Regions from separate parts of the Citrobacter sp. CFNIH10 genome, predicted to be linked through region 3. Evidence: riboswitches for the same ligand, from Rfam matches in the RefSeq annotation. Region 3 holds a riboswitch; each other region holds the start of a gene.

Region 1 (5,655 bases), 420 kb from region 3:
ACCTGCCCGCCCTACTCGCCGGCTGTGCTGTCATGGGGATCGTCAACCTGCTGGGCGGCCACGTTGCCACCATTGGTTCTCAGTTCCACTATATTCTGGCCGACGGCTCACAGGGCAACGGGATACCGCAACTACTGCCGCAACTGGTGCTGCCGTGGAACCTGCCGGATTCTGATTTCACGTTGAGTTGGGATTCCCTGCGCGCCCTGCTTCCGGCGGCCTTCTCAATGGCCATGCTGGGGGCAATCGAGTCCCTGCTCTGCGCCGTGGTACTCGACGGAATGACCGGCACGAAACACAAAGCCAACAGCGAGCTGATTGGTCAGGGCCTGGGTAATATTGTCGCCCCCTTCTTTGGTGGGATTACCGCAACGGCGGCGATTGCCCGTTCGGCGGCAAACGTCCGCGCTGGCGCAACATCCCCTATTTCCGCCGTGATCCACGCGCTGCTGGTGATCATGGCGCTGCTGGCGCTGGCACCGCTGCTCTCATGGCTGCCGCTGTCGGCGATGGCGGCCCTGCTGCTGATGGTGGCCTGGAACATGAGTGAAGCGCACAAAGTTGTGGATTTGCTGCGTCATGCGCCCAAAGACGACATCATTGTGATGATGATGTGTATGTCACTGACAGTGCTGTTTGACATGGTCATTGCCATCAGCGTCGGGATTGTACTGGCCTCGTTACTGTTTATGCGCCGTATTGCACGCATGACGCGACTGGCAGCGGTTAACGTCGAGGTCCCCGATGATGTACTGGTGCTGCGCGTGATCGGCCCACTGTTCTTTGCAGCCGCTGAAGGATTGTTTACCGATCTGGAGTCACGCATCGAAGGAAAACGCATTGTCGTACTGAAATGGGACGCGGTACCGGTGCTGGACGCAGGTGGTCTGGATGCCTTCCAGCGCTTTGTGAAAAGATTGCCAGAAGGCTGCGAACTGCGCGTAAGTAACCTTGAGTTCCAGCCGCTGCGCACGATGGCGCGCGCTGGCATTAAGCCGATTCCGGGTCGTCTGGCCTTTTTCCCGAACCGCGACGCGGCGCTGGCTGATTTATAATCTTTTTGCGCTTACCGGTCTGTTCCTGTACAGGCCGGTAACATTTTCCGCTCTGTCCCCTGTTTTTCCCCTCCCGTGTTGTTATTATCAGCTTTCAGTTTCTGCAAATAAGAGTGACAACTCGTGATTTCATTTACGCTACGTGAAATGACCGGAGAAGATATTCCGGCGGTTCAGTTATTTCTGATTCAACATCTGAATGAATTTTTTGCGGCTGACAGACCTGCCCCTACTCCCGGGCAGGATGTTTTTAACCTGCAACAGCAGTATATTCAACAGCAGCGCAATGTATTGCTGTGCGCCTGGAGCGAAAAGCAGGAACTCATTGCGACCCTGGCCGTCTGCCAATATGACGACCGTATAGCCGAACTTCGCGGACGCTATATTTTGACAGAAACGGCAGAAATTTGTCGCTGCTATGTGGACAAACGTTACCGCAGAAAAGGTATTGGACGTCAGTTACTCGCTTTTGCTGAAACATTCTGCGAGCAGCAGCGGTACAACTTATTATACTTACATACCCATCATTTTTTACCGGGAGGTTATTCATTCTGGCGACGTAATCATTTTCAGGTTGTGATGGATATGCACGATGACTGGCAATTAGTGCATATGGAGAGATCACGTAAATCACGCATGAATAAGAATATTACTTGATCAATGTCAATCAATTCTCATTTAGCTTTTCATTATTACATTTCGACATCCGCAATTTCATCCTCAAAAAAAAACATAACACATTGATACACAACAACTAAAATTTATCCCACTCAATAAAATTCGTCTTTCCCCTTGCGATTGATCTTGTTAACAAATGCCGATACAGTCTTTTTCGACAGTATTTCATTGCACCAACATTGTAATGAATAGGAACATGGTGCGGATTATTGCAATCCCATTCCATGACTGCCCCCGCAACTGTAGGCGGATGCAGAATATCCTCGTGCAGCATATTTTGTTGCAGGTCACTGTAAAGCGAATCTTTATGGGAAGGCCGATATTCTGATTACCGTGAGTCAGGAGACCTGCTGTCAAATTTATACCCCATTGAGTGGACGGGATGGTCCATGTGATGAATTATTTGATACTAGGCACCGTGAAAGAGTGAATCAGATCCTTGACTGAACCGCTGACTTTCTTTATTTGCATAACGTCATGCATAAATTTCACGATGTCCTGTCATCTATCGTCATGAACTCTCCCGATATATGGAACGATATAATCCATGACCAGACGTTCAGATTCTGGCATGAACGGGATGATAATAATGCACGCTAATGTTACCTCTTTACCTTATAAAAAAATGCTTCTGGTTGTTGCTGGTGCCGCACTGTTTCTCACCTCAGGTCTTTCTCATGCAGCCAAAACGGAATATCCATTGACGATAAAAAACTGTGGTCGGGATATGACATTTCACGCAGCGCCAAAACGTGTTGCCACCGTAGGACAAAACAGCACTGAGATCCTGTATGCGCTGGGCCTGGCCGATCGCGTGGTAGGCACATCGCTGTGGTTCGGGCCCGTTCCCGACGCGTATAAGACGGCAAATGACAAGATTGCAGTTATTGCGCAGAACATCCCCAGCTTCGAAGGCATCATTGCCAAAAAACCGGATCTGGTCGCCAGCCAGTTCGAATGGCAGATCGGCCCTGCGGGCACGGTGGCGTCTTATGAACAGTTCAGCGAACTGAAAGTCCCGGTCTATACCGCACCGGCAGACTGCGCGAAAGATAACGAAGATGGCGGTGACGGCGTGCGCAAAGGCATGTTTGATATCGCAATGGTCTATCAGGAAGTGGCCGACTTAGCGAGGATCTTCGACGTTCAGGATAAGGGCGAAGAACTGATTGCCAGCCTCAAAGCACGTGAAACGGCAGCGAAGAACAAAATCGCCGGGATGGACAACAGTGTCTCTGCCGTTTTCTGGTTCTCCAGCGCCGACCTGCAATTGGATCCGTATGTCGCCGGGAAATTAGGGCCTGCTGCCTGGATTGCGCAGACCCTGGGTATCAAAAACATCATTGATTCCGCAGAGGAGTGGCCAACGGTCGGTTGGGAAACCATCGCCAAAGCCCAACCGACAGTGATTGTGCTGGGGGAAATGAGTCGTCGACGTTTCCCGGCCGATGACTGGCAGGTGAAAATGGATTATTTGAAATCCGACCCGGTCACCCAGCTGATCCCCGCCGTAAAAGCCGATCATTTACCCGTGATTGATGTACAGACCATGAATGCCGGAATCAGAACGATTGACGGTGTTGAAAAACTGGCTGACGCCCTGGTTGAGTATGGTTTAGCGCATCCTCAAGCCGCGCATTAACCCTCGTTTCGCGCCAGTTCCTGACGGGGCTGGCGCGTGTTGCGCACTCCGAAACGCAGGTGACTATGAGCGATTTACGCAGGCCACGTCACGCCGTTAGTCGGCTGGCAGTCAATGTTTGCGGCCACGCCCTCTGGGTTAGCGTGCTGATGTGTGGCGTCCTGCTGGCAGGGATCGCCATTGGCGAGACGTTTATTCCCTGGCAGCACGTATTCAACACGCTGGCAAACCATCTGTTTGATACCGATTATCCGGTTGATGCGCTGGATGCCGGGATCGTCTGGAACTATCGCCTGACCCGTGCGCTGGTCTCCGCCAGTTGTGGCGCCTGCCTGGCCGTGTCCGGCGTGGTTTTACAGTCGTTACTGCGCAATGCGCTTGCCGAGCCGTATCTGCTGGGCATTTCCGCAGGCGCATCAACCGGTGCGGTGCTGGTTGCGCTGACCGGACTGGGCGCCGGGATGATCAGCATGTCGTTCGGCGCATTTGTCGGTGCCCTGACTGCCTTTTTGTTTGTGGCCCTTCTGGCGGTAGCGGCAGGCGGCAGACAAGGCGGTGGGGTGACGACGCAAATCATTCTCGCCGGGATTGCCAGTTCCCAGTTATTCAATGCGCTGACCTCGCTGATCATCACCCGTTCAGCTAACGCGGAACAGGCACGCGGCATTATGTTCTGGTTACTCGGGAATCTGAGCGGCGTCCGCTGGCCGGATGTGGTGCTGGCGATCCCCACAGCGTTAGTTGGCGTTGCGATATGCTTCTGTTATGCCCGCCATCTGGATGCCTTCTCTTTTGGCGCGGAGTCCGCCGCCTCACTGGGGATTCCGGTAAAACGCACACGTGGCGTGCTGATTGCCGCCGTAACGGGTATGACGGCCATTATGGTCTCCATCGTCGGCGCAATTGGCTTTGTGGGACTGGTGATCCCTCACGCCGCCCGTCTGCTGGTAGGCAATCAGCACCATCGTTTGCTGCCTGTCAGCGCGCTGATCGGCGCCATTTTCCTGATCGTCGCCGATGTTATCTCCCGCACGCTTCTCCCCGGACAAGTTCTGCCTATCGGCGTTATTACGGCCCTGGTTGGTGCGCCCGCGTTTTCCATCATCCTGATCAGAGGAAACCCGACCAAATGACCGTCAATCCTGTACCGACTCTGGTTGCCACCCGCGATGCGATAATTCAGGCGAAAAGTCTGCACTGGCAGGTGAAAGGCAAAGTGATCGTCAATGACGTCTCACTCAGCGTGGCGCCGGGTGAGTTTGTCGGTATTATCGGCCCCAATGGTTCCGGGAAAACGTCGCTGATTTCATTGCTGGCCGGTCTGCTGAAGCCCACCGCCGGTCACATCCTGTTGCAGCAAAAAGCGCTGCATCGCTATTCACGTCGTCAACTGGCGCAGCAGGTCGCGCTGGTTGAGCAGCAGGCAGAAACCAGTGAGCGCCTGACCGCGATACAGGCCGTCTCGCTGGGGCGAACCCCGTGGCTGAGCCTACTGAATCCGTGGTCGGACAACGATGACGATATCGTCCAGACCATGCTGGAGAAAGTCGATCTTCAGCATCTTCGCCATCGCTGCTGGCACACCTTTTCCGGCGGCGAAAAACAACGCCTGCATATTGCCCGCGCGCTCGCTCAGCAGCCACAACTGCTACTGATGGACGAGCCCACTAATCACCTCGACATTCAACATCAGATTGGCCTTCTCAGTCTGGTGAAACGCGAAAAATTGACGGTTGTCGCCGCTCTCCACGATCTCAATCATGCTGCCATGTTCTGCGATCGCATCATCGTGATGAACGCCGGTCGTCTGGAAATGCAGGGCCGTCCCTGCACCATTTTCACCCGCGAGAATCTCCGCGCCTGGTTTGGCATTGACGCCATCGTCGAGCGCGATCGCCATGGTGCGAACTGTTTTATTCGTTATCAAAGACCTGAAGAAACCTAAGGAAGCCCCCCATGAACTCTCTGAAAAAGAGCCTGAACGTATTGTGTTTGCTGCTCCTCACCGCCTCTGCCTTCGCGCAAACCCACGAAGTACTGATGAAGAATCGCGGTTCAGCAGGCCCCATGGTCTATGAGCCAGACTACCTGGAGATTCAGCCTGGCGATACGGTGAAATTTATCCGCAAACATAAGAGTCACAACGCAGCCTCGATTGCTGAACTCTCGCCTGCGGGCTACCCGGGATTTATCGGCAAAATCGATGAGGAGATCGCAGTGAAGTATGACAACGCGGGCTTCTACGGCATTAAATGCACCCCGCATTATGCGCAAGGGATG
Region 2 (5,655 bases), 2.4 Mb from region 3:
GAACCTATAACTATGGCATCGTAATCGTAGGAATGTGGCATGGTAAGGCTTACCTGTTCTTATACATAAAAGCAACAGAATAGTAACATCATTGCCGGGATAACCCAATTATCGTTGTGCTTTTTTGCGAAGCCGAAGCACAAACTGCGCGTAAACAATCATTCACAAAGCTGAACAAACAGATTAACTTTGAACTCTGGTATAGTGCCGGACAAGGCATACGGAAGGATTCAGACATCGTGATGGGCGTTAGAGCGCAGCAAAAAGAAAAAACCCGGCGTTCGCTGGTAGAAGCCGCATTTAGTCAACTGAGCGCGGAGCGTAGCTTCGCCAGTCTCAGTTTGCGTGAAGTCGCACGTGAAGCGGGCATTGCGCCAACCTCCTTTTATCGTCATTTCCGTGATGTTGATGAGCTCGGCCTGACCATGGTTGATGAAAGCGGTCTGATGTTGCGTCAGTTGATGCGCCAGGCTCGTCAGCGTATCGCCAAGGGCGGGAGTGTGATCCGCACCTCGGTCTCCACATTTATGGAGTTCATCGGTAACAACCCCAACGCCTTCCGTTTATTATTGCGTGAACGTTCTGGCACCTCAGCGGCGTTCCGTGCTGCCGTTGCGCGAGAAATTCAGCACTTCATCGCGGAACTTGCGGACTATCTGGAAATCGAAAACCATATGCCGCGTGCGTTTACTGAAGCGCAAGCCGAAGCGATGGTGACGATTGTCTTCAGTGCAGGCGCCGAAGCGCTGGACGTGGGCGCGGAACAGCGTCGGCAGTTAGAAGAGCGACTGGTACTGCAACTGCGCATGATTTCGAAAGGTGCGTATTACTGGTATCGCCGTGAACAAGAGAAGATGCCCCTCATTCCGGGTAACGTGAAGGAAGAGTAATGAAACAGTCAGTTCAGGATAAAGGTACGCTGCTGCTGGCGCTGGTCGCTGGCTTGTCAATCAATGGCACATTCGCGGCGCTGTTTAGCTCCATCGTGCCGTTTTCTGTATTTCCGATTATCTCGTTGGTGCTGACGGTGTACTGTCTGCATCAACGTTATTTGAATCGCACCATGCCTGTGGGTTTACCGGGTCTGGCTGCCGCCTGCTTTATTCTCGGCGTTCTGCTTTACAGCACCGTGGTGCGCGCGGAATATCCGGATATCGGTTCCAACTTCTTCCCGGCGGTGCTGTCGGTCATTCTGGTCTTCTGGATCGGCGTGAAAATGCGTAATCGCAAGCAGGAAGTGTCGGAATAAAGAGGAGATGCCGGATGAGACGCTTTGCGTCATCATCCGGTTATGACACTCACTTCGCCGTCAACAACACCCCACACTCCATATGGTGCGTATACGGAAACTGATCAAACAGCGCCAGACGTGATACGTCATGCGTCTGGCTTAACGTTTCCAGGTTCTTGCACAGCGTCTCCGGATTACAGGAGATGTACAGAATGCGCGGATATGCCTGTACCATTTTCTCCGTTTCGCTGTCCAGGCCGCTGCGGGGCGGATCGACAAAAATCGTTTCGCACTGATAGCTTTTCAGATCGATACCCTGCAAGCGGTTAAATTCGCGCACGCCGTTCATTGCCTGCGTAAACTCTTCCGCCGCCATGCGGATAATCTGCACGTTATCAATCTGATTCGCCGCAATGTTGTATTGCGCGGCGGCAACAGACGGTTTGGCGATTTCGGTGGCCAGCACACGGTCAAAATTGCGTGCCAGCGCTAAAGAAAAGTTGCCGTTACCGCAGTACAGTTCAAGCAGGTCGCCTTTCGAGCCTTTAGTGACATCCAGCGCCCACTCCAGCATCTGAATGTTCATGGCCGCATTTGGCTGCGTAAAGCTGTTCTCAACCTGGCGATAGATCATTTCTTTGCCCGCAACTGGCAAACGTTCATCAATGTAGTCCTGATCCAGCTCGATTTTGGTTTTTGTCGCGCGGCCAATCAGATGCACGTTCAGGTTCTGCGCACGCAGGGCGTCGCGGAGCGCTTCGGCGGCTTCACGCCATTCGTCGTCCAGCTTTTTATGATACAGCAGCGAAACCACTGCCTGATTACTCATGGTGGTGAGGTAATCAATCTGGAACAGTTTATGGCGCAACACGCGGTTGTCGCGCACGCCTGCGATCATCGCGGTCATCAACTGGTTAATCAGTTCACTCGCCGCAGGGAAGCTGTCGACGCGGATTCGGCTTTTGCTCTGTTGGTCAAAAATGATGTGATAGAGGTCATCGCCATCGTGCCAGATGCGGAATTCAGCACGCATACGGTAGTGACTGACCGGCGAACGAAACACTTCCGGGACAAGGTCAGAAAAGGGCGCCATCATACTCTGCAAGCGCACCACTTTTTCGGCGAGCTGCGCGTCATACTGTTCTGTCGGAAGGTGTTCGGGGGTCATGATGTATCCTGAAAAATAAAAGTACGCGGGGATTGTAGGGATTGCTCAACAGATGTCCAGTCATTGATGATCTCTCATATTTAACAAACACGCTGGACAGTAAGATGTTACAAACTGTAGCATCCGTGTGCCGGTCCTGTGAGTTAATAGGGAATCCAGTGTAAATCTGGAGCTGACGCGCAGCGGTAAGGAAAGGTGAGATGAGAGCGTAAGCAGACACTGCCTGTTGGGTGGGAAGTCTTCATCTCTTATATCCGTGGATAACCTTCCAAGCCCGAAGACCTGCCGGCTAACGTCGCAACTGGTTTTCATCATCGCGTACTATCGGTGGGACCTGCGGCATCCTTCTTATATTGTGGATGCTTTACAATGATTAAAAAAACATCGCTGCTGACGGCGCTCTCCGTCGCGGCTTTTTCGGGTTGGGCACAGGATGCCACCCCTGACACGCTTGTCGTGACAGCAAACCGTTTTCAACAACCTGTTAATACCGTTCTGGCCCCGACCGATATTGTCACCCGCGAGGATATCGAACGCTGGCAGTCCCGAACCGTTCTGGATGTCATGCGCCGCCTGCCAGGCGTGGATGTCGCCCAGAATGGCGGCATGGGGCAAAGCTCTTCTCTGTTTGTGCGGGGTACCGAAGCGAAACACGTTCTGGTGTTAGTCGATGGTATTCCGGTCGCCCGTCCGGGCATTACGAATAATTCCGATATTGACCAGATCCCGGTGTCGCTGGTGCAGCGCATTGAGTATATCCGTGGCCCGCGCTCAGCCATTTATGGCTCTGGCGCGATTGGCGGCGTAGTGAACATCATCACTATGACGGGTGAGGAACGTTCGCAGATTAATGCTGGCGTGGGGTCAAAAGGTTATCAGCAATATGACGGTACGTACCGCCAGCGTTTTGGCGATACCGTGGTAACCGCGGCCGGGGCTTATCAGACCACCAAAGGCTTCGACGTTCAGCCGCGTTCCAGCTATAGCGGCGACAGCGATCGCGATGGTTATCGCAATAAACTCTTCTGGGGTGGCGTTGAGCACAAATTTAACGATCAATTCGATGGTTACTTTCGTGGCTACGGCTATGCCAGTAATGCCGATTACGACCAGGGGAACTGGGGATATGACGGCGGAAACGACGAGCACCAGAATTACACTCAGTCGTGGGATACGGGGCTGCGCTTCAATTCTGGAATCTACTCGTCACAACTGGTCGCTAACTACCAGCGAATTAAGGACTATAACTACAGCAGCCTGAATGGGCGCTATGCCACAGGTTATAGCCTTGATGATATGGAACAGCGCTACGTCCAGTGGGGCAACAACGTTATTGTCGGGCACGGCGCTGTCAGTGCTGGTGTCGACTGGAAACAAGAAAAGCTGATGTCCTTCGGCGAGTATGGGACAGACAACTATAAGCGTGATAACACGGGCCTCTATCTCACCGGGCAACAGCAGATTGATAGCGTGACGCTGGAAGCGTCGGGCCGTGAAGACCATGACGACCAGTTCGGCTGGCATGGTACCTGGCAAACAGCGGCGGGATGGCAGTTTGTTGATGACTATAAAGTGACGCTTTCCTATGGCACGGGCTTCCTTGCGCCTTCACTGGGGCAACAGTTTGGTGCGGAGCGTTTTGGGATCGCCTCTAACCCAAACCTGAAGCCGGAAGAGTCGAAGCAGTGGGAAGCCGGATTAGAAGGGCTGACCGGCCCGCTTGACTGGCGTCTGTCGACCTATCGCTACAAAATTCAGAACCTGATCGACTACAACAACAATACCTACTTCAACGTCAAATCCGCGACCATCAAAGGCCTGGAATGGACCGGGAACCTGACGACCGGGCCGGTCGATCATCGCTTAACGTTGCAGTATGTTGATCCGCGTGATGATGAAACCGATCAGCCGCTTTATCGTCGCGCTAAACAGCAGGTGAAGTACGAGCTCAGCGGACAGGTCTACGATCTGGGCTGGGATGTGACCTATCAGTATATTGGCGAGCGTTACGATTACGACTACGACAATTCCCGGAAGGTGAAAATGGGCGGGCTGAGCGTGTGGGACCTCGGACTTTCATATCCAGTCACCTCACATCTCACAGTTCGTGGTAAAATAGCCAACCTGTTCGATAAAGATTACGAGACAGTTTATGGCTACCAAACTGCAGGACGGGAATACACCTTGTCTGGCAGCTACACCTTCTGATCCACGCCCCACCGTGCTGGTATTTGATTCCGGTGTCGGTGGGTTGTCGGTCTATGATGAGATTCGGCATCTCCTGCCGGATCTCCACTATATCTATGCTTTCGATAACGTGGCTTTTCCTTATGGGGAGAAGAGCGAGGCATTTATCGTTGAGCGCGTTGTTGAGATCGTGACGGCGGTACAGCAGCGTTATCCTCTTTCTCTGGCCGTTATCGCCTGTAACACGGCCAGCACGGTCTCTCTTCCTGCCTTACGTGAGAAGTTCGCTTTCCCGGTTGTGGGCGTGGTACCGGCGATCAAACCGGCGGCGCGTCTGACGGCGAACGGGGTTGTCGGGCTTCTGGCCACGCGCGGGACGGTGAAGCGCCCTTATACGCATGAACTGATCGCGCGCTTTGCCAATGAGTGCCAGATAGCCATGCTGGGGTCCGCAGAGCTGGTGGAACTGGCGGAAGCGAAGTTGCACGGCGAGCCCGTGCCGCTGGAAGAACTACAACGGATCCTGCGCCCATGGCTGCGGATGCCGGAGCCGCCTGATACCGTGGTACTTGGCTGCACCCACTTTCCCCTGTTGCAGGAAGAACTCTTACAGGTTCTGCCTGAAGGAACGCGACTGGTCGATTCCGGGGCGGCCATTGCACGACGTACTGCCTGGCTACTGGAACATGAAGCGCCGGATGCGAAATCAGCAGATGCCAACATTGCCTATTGCATGGCGATGACGCCAGAAACTGAGCAATTATTGCCCGTTTTGCAGCGCTATGGCTTTGAATCGCTCGAAAAACTGACGGTTTAACGCTGTTTTGGGTAAATATTACGCACTCGGAAAATTATTTTAAATTTCCCCTTGTCAGCCCGAAATAACTCCCTATAATGCGCCTCCACTGACACGGAACAACGGCACGCAAGCCGCCGGGTCAGCGGGGTTCTCCGGTGAAAACCAGTGATGAACACCAACAGAGAAAAGCGAAATAAATGCTTGACTCTGAAGCGGGAAAGTGTATTATGCACACCCCGCGCCGCTGAGAAAAAGCGAAGCGGCACTGCT
Region 3 (5,655 bases):
CGCCGTGGCGCACGATCCAGTGGTATAACCTTTGCGCAGCGCTTTGCCGTTATGCCAGACGGGCGCGTCGAAAGTCTGATCGCTCATCGCGCCCCCTGCATGTAATACAGCATGGCGTTCACGATCGCCGCCGCAACGTTACTGCCGCCTTTGCGTCCGAGGGCGGCAATGGCGGGCAACTGACTGTGCGTCAGCGCCTCTTTGGATTCCGCCGCGCCGACAAATCCCACCGGCACGCCCACCACGCCGCTTACCGCTACATCTTTTTCCAACAGGCGAAACAGCGCAGTGGGCGCGTTGCCAAAGACAAACACTTTTTCGCCTTCTTCCGTCACGGCAATGTCGACAGCCGCCATTGAGCGAGTGATACCCTGCGCTTTCGCTTGCGCTACCACGCGCGGATCGCTGATATAGCAGCGACACTCGCCCCCCGTCTTCGCCAGCAGGGTTTTATTGATCCCCGAAAGCGCCATGGTGGTGTCGGTATAGATAACCGATGGGCGACTTAGCGCTGCACAAAGTTGTTCCAGCGCATCATCCGAAAACCAGAGAATATCCAGCCAGTCGAAGTCAGCGGTGGTATGAATCACCCGTTTGATGATGGCTTCATGTAGCGGACTGGCAAACTGGTACTCCGGGCGCGTTTCATGAATGATCTCGCCAATGATGTCAAAACTTTTGGCTTCAATCGCCTGGGGTTGCTGGATGTATTGCATTGTCATTTATCCTCAGGCCACACCCACTACCAGCCAGCGCGTCACAAGGAACAGCACCAGAGCCAGCGTTGAGGCAACCCACATCAGTCGAATCGTTTGGGAAATGTCATCTACGGAAATAGTGCGCTGCGCGTCGCCGATCCACGGTTTTTCAACGCGCTCGCCAAAGTAATCATTCGGGCCGCCCAGTCGAATGCCCAACGCACCGGCAACGGAAGCCTCCGCCCAGGCACAGTTCGGGCTGCTGTGGTTATAGCGATCCCGCCAGCCCACACAGAGCGCCCGGACGCCGTCACGACGGCACAGCACCGCTGCCGCGCTCAGCAGCAGCCAGCTCAGCCGTGCAGGAATGTAGTTCGCGACGTCGTCCAGGCGAGCGCTGACCATGCCAATCGCCCGGTATTTTTCGTGTTTATAACCCACCATGGAATCCAGGGTATTCACCGCTTTGTAGGCCATAGCCAGCGGCGCGCCGCCAATTAAGAGGAAGAACAGCGGCGCGATAATGCCGTCAACCGTATTCTCCGCCACGGTTTCCACGACCGCCCGGTTGATCTGTTCTGGCTGAAGTTGCGATGTGTCGCGCCCCACAATCCACGAGAGCTTTTCGCGGCTTTGTGCAAGGTTACCTTCGCGCAGCGGGCGCTCAACCTCTTGCGCCGCCGTTGCCAGACAGCGCCCCGCCAGCACGGTGAAAATCATCCAGACTTCAACGACCCAACCGAGCCAAGGATGAATCCACGCCGCCAGGTGCAACACGCCCCAGGCAACCGCCCACGTCAAGCCGACAACCACCAGCCACATCACCCCACCACCAATGCGTAACGCCCGGTCGCTGTGGCAGTAGCGGCGAATAATCCGCTGCACGGCAGTGATCAGATTGCCTATCCAGCGCACCGGATGCGGCCAGTCTGGTGGGTCGCCAATCACGACATCGAGAAGCCAGGCCACACACCATGCCAGTAGCGTCATAACGCCTCCCGCGCGGCATTCAGCCAGTGATTAAGCATTAATGGACGCTGAGCAAAGTGAACGTGCAGGTAGCTGGCGAAGGTGTTGCCCGTTCGCCAGCCACCGGACCACGCCTGCACCGTCTGACCGTCACGGACTTTACGGCAAGCCAGCACAGCGGGGGTTTCAGGGGAAAAATCGGAGTAATGGAATTCATGACCGCGCAGCACATCGCCTTCCGCGGCCAGCAGCGTGGGCTGCAAAGCCTGCGCTTCACAATAGCCAAAGCGGGTTAGCCGTTTACCCATTTTGCTGCGACCGGGAAGGATATCGGCCATGCGATGCTCAACCCCGTCGGCATCTTCCAGCAGGCTGCCGAGGTACATTAATCCGCCGCATTCGGCATAAATGGCGACACCGCGCTGATGCGCCTCGCGCAGGCTTGTCAGCATAGTAGTATTGGCCGCCAGCGCGGACGCGTGCAGTTCCGGATAACCGCCGCCCAGCCAGACCATTTGACAATCGGGTAATTCGCGATCGTGGAGCGGGCTGAAGCGCACAATGTTGACGCCGGTACGCGCCAGCAGCGCCACGTTATCGGGATAATAAAAATTAAAGGCCTCATCATCAGCCATCGCCAGCGTCAGTCCTTCTCCGGCGTTGGGCGCAGGACGTTCAGGCCATTCGCCTGGCGGCAATGCCTGAAGATGGCTTAACGCCAGCAACCGATCGATATCCAGTGTACTTTCCAGCCGGGCGGCGAAATCCTGCCACGATTGTTGATTGACGACGGACTCACGCGCGGTCACCAATCCCAGATGCCGTTCGGGTAGCGCGACGCCGTCAACGCGCGGGACGTAACCCAGCACCGGCACAGCGCAGTAGTGCTCGATAGCGGTTTTCAGCAACTGGAAATGGGACTCACTGTTGACGCGGTTAACGATGACGCCGGCAATGTTCAGCGTCGGGTCGAAATGCTGGAAGCCCATCACCGTGGCGGCAATGGAAGTAGAAACGGCTTTCCCGTCAACCAGCAGAATGACCGGACAGCCCAACTGCTTGGCCATCGCGGCGGTACTGCAATAATCAGGATCTGTACCGTAACCGTCGTACAGCCCCATCACCCCTTCGATCACTGCAATATCTGCATCCTGCATCTGTTCGCGGAACAGCGCATTAAGCACCGGCTCGGGGAGCATAAAACTGTCGAGGTTGCGGGAGGCGGTACCGCTGATGGCCGTATGCCAGGCGGTGTCAAGGTAATCAGGGCCGACTTTGCAGGGCTGGACGCGTAAACCACGTTGTTTCATCACGTTCAGCAAGCCCAGCGTCACTGTGGTTTTACCACAGCCGCTACCGGTACCTGCCAGAACAAACGCGTACTGCTTTGCCGCCATGACCCTGATCCTGTTCAGGGTGGTAGGGATGTACTGACACCCAGTCTTCCGACTGTACGCATCTGAGCAACCCACTTCCCACCGAAGTTGTTGGTAGTATCCGACAGGCAGGTCTTCTGGCTTAGCGTCGTCCTCGCCCGTCCTTCCCAATCTTGCGATCAGTGGTCTTCACGGGGTTGTCAGCATCACAGCAGCGGGGGCTGCGGGGGATTTTCACCCCCTTCCCAGACACAAATGTGTCAAACCTGTCGGCTTAAATGATGAACAGAATGAATTCTCCTCATCACAGCAATACTTTTCGTTACTTATTCGTTACGCATTTTTTATCAACAAAAAACGCCGCAATAAAACGATTCTGAATGAAATGTCGTGCAAGAGAATAATGAAACCTCTTAACAATGACACTGTATCTCATCACAGAAATAAAAACTGGTGAAGTTTATTCCGTAAAGAGCGATATTTTATTGCGCTATGACAATTTATTGCTGTACTAAAAACACTTAACCATTATAAATGACCGGATTACGCGGGAATATCAAAAATCGGCAATAGCAAAATATTGCTATTTATGCCGATTCAGCAGGCAAGTTTTCATTTATTTTTTGCCGATAGGCCTGCGGCGTAACCTGATAAGTCTGACGGAACACTTTGCAAAAATAGCTGGTTTGCGAAAAACCTAAATTGCGGGCAATACTGGCAATGCTCCAGTCACTGTGACAAAGCAGCTCTCTGGCACTGGCCATGCGCTGTTGATTGACCCACGCGTTAAAGCCAATGCCCTGATATTTTTTGAACAGTTTGCTGAAGTAGTATGGACTCAGATATACGTGCGAGGCCACATCTTCAAGGCGAAGATCGTCTGACAAGTGGGCATCAATATAGCGTAACGCTTTTTTCATTTTGCTGTCATGAGGGCTGGCGGCGCGGGTCGGGCGTGAAGGCTCAGCAGGTTGCGTGCTGTCTTTGATCACCACGAAATTGAGTTGCTTCTTGAGGCAGTTTTCAACAATGAGTTTGAGCAGATCCGCCGAGGCCATCACGCGAGAATAGTCCATTTCCGGGACATTACTGAACTCATTGAGCAGTTCAGGATCGGCCTGCCAGCGATCGTCAACCTTCATGATATCGAGCAGATCGGCACCATCATCGTTACGTAAACGCACCTGGCCGCACAGAACGAATCCAACAAGATGGCCTGCGATCACGAGAGGAATAGAGAAATCGGTAAGCCCGGCATGGCAGCGATAGATACAGGGTTGATCCGATTTTGACGCTTCCAGTCCCCCACAGCGATCGCTCATACGACACCGGGTACTGTGTTGCGGATGCTGACGCATCAGTTGGCAAAAAGGTGTGAAATTAAACAGCTCAGAAATCTCATCACCGTGAATATTGACAACCACAACAGCCAGGCTGGTCGCTTGCGCAAAATCCTGTGCGATTTTATTAATGAGTTCTGAGTTCAGGGTGCTCGCAGAAATCATGATAAAATCCCTCAGTTAATCCATTGTTATAATGAAAACATAAATTTTACATTTACTTCTTATCATCCCCATCCTTGTATGTAAATGACAGAAAGTACAAGGGACAATAACAAAAGTCTCCCTGGGTGGGGAGACTTTTTAGTCAGTTCGTGAAAGCAGATCACGAAAAAGAAATTAAAGACGTGATATTAGCCACGCCAGCCAAAATTACGCGTCCGTCTCTTCGATTTTACACGTATTACAGGGCAAATTTTTACCGATAAGGTACTTATAGATAGCCGCGCCCGCACACGCACCAATCAATGGCGCAATAATCGGCACAATAAAGTACGGAATATCGCGTCCACCAGTCATCGCAATATCTCCCCAACCTGCCATCCAGGCGAACAGCTTAGGACCAAAATCACGCGCCGGGTTCATGGCAAAGCCGGTTAATGGGCCTGTGGATGCACCAATTACCGCCACCAGAATACCGATCAGCAGTGGCGCCAGTGCCCCTTTAGGCACACCGTTACCATCGTCGGTCAGCGCCATAATCAGCCCCATCAGGATTGAGGTGATGACGATTTCGACCCCTGCCGCCTGCCACACGCTCAGCGCGGCCGCCGGATAGGTACTGAAAATACTGGCCAGATAGAGGCTATCTGCGCTGCCACGAACCATGTTGTGGGCAGTTTCATACTCGGTGAATAAATTGCCGTAAAGCAGATAAGCCAGCACCGCGCCACCAAATGCCCCCGCAACCTGTGCGATGGTGTAAGGCAGAACTTTACGTCCCGGGAAGCAGGCAAATAACCAGAGTGCGACTGTGATGGCCGGGTTCAGATGCGCTCCGGAAATTCCCGCCGTCAGATAAACCGCAAGCGAAATACCCAGACCCCAAATAATACAAATTTCCCAGAGACCCAGACTGGCGCCTGCGACTTTCAGTGCGCTAAGGCAGCCGATACCAAAAAACAAAAACAATCCGGTACCCAAAAACTCGGCAATGCATTGCGCTTTCAGTGAATCATTCATTGTGACACCTTCTTAGAAGCGTTCGTGTCCTTACCAGCGGACCCTTGCTGGTCGTAGAGTACAACGGCACTACTATAGGAAGAGGCCGCT

Evidence for each region. Region 3 has a riboswitch for cobalamin ahead of C2U53_RS25995 (cobyrinate a,c-diamide synthase). Riboswitches for the same ligand answer to the same signal wherever they lie in the genome.
Region 1: another riboswitch for cobalamin. It lies ahead of C2U53_RS23515 (ABC transporter substrate-binding protein); the one in region 3 lies ahead of C2U53_RS25995 (cobyrinate a,c-diamide synthase).
Region 2: another riboswitch for cobalamin. It lies ahead of btuB (TonB-dependent vitamin B12 receptor BtuB); the one in region 3 lies ahead of C2U53_RS25995 (cobyrinate a,c-diamide synthase).

What each region holds. Positions count from the first base shown of each region.
Region 1 covers NZ_CP026216.1:4,073,819-4,079,473, forward strand. Annotated here, with positions in the region: gene dauA (C4-dicarboxylic acid transporter DauA) at 1-1,055, shown strand, start outside; gene C2U53_RS23510 (N-acetyltransferase) at 1,203-1,712, shown strand; cobalamin riboswitch at 1,875-2,103, shown strand; gene C2U53_RS23515 (ABC transporter substrate-binding protein) at 2,323-3,375, shown strand; gene C2U53_RS23520 (iron ABC transporter permease) at 3,441-4,508, shown strand; gene C2U53_RS23525 (ABC transporter ATP-binding protein) at 4,505-5,320, shown strand; gene C2U53_RS23530 (pseudoazurin) at 5,332-5,655, shown strand, end outside.
Region 2 covers NZ_CP026216.1:1,610,881-1,616,535, forward strand. Annotated here, with positions in the region: gene sthA (Si-specific NAD(P)(+) transhydrogenase) at 1-41, opposite strand, end outside; gene fabR (HTH-type transcriptional repressor FabR) at 240-890, shown strand; gene C2U53_RS11170 (YijD family membrane protein) at 890-1,249, shown strand; gene trmA (tRNA (uridine(54)-C5)-methyltransferase TrmA) at 1,299-2,399, opposite strand; cobalamin riboswitch at 2,514-2,704, shown strand; gene btuB (TonB-dependent vitamin B12 receptor BtuB) at 2,769-4,607, shown strand; gene murI (glutamate racemase) at 4,552-5,403, shown strand.
Region 3 covers NZ_CP026216.1:4,489,639-4,495,293, forward strand. Annotated here, with positions in the region: gene cbiD (cobalt-precorrin-5B (C(1))-methyltransferase CbiD) at 1-87, opposite strand, end outside; gene C2U53_RS25985 (cobalt-precorrin-8 methylmutase) at 84-716, opposite strand; gene cbiB (adenosylcobinamide-phosphate synthase CbiB) at 729-1,688, opposite strand; gene C2U53_RS25995 (cobyrinate a,c-diamide synthase) at 1,685-3,064, opposite strand; cobalamin riboswitch at 3,153-3,328, opposite strand; gene pocR (regulatory protein PocR) at 3,631-4,548, opposite strand; gene pduF (propanediol diffusion facilitator PduF) at 4,756-5,565, opposite strand.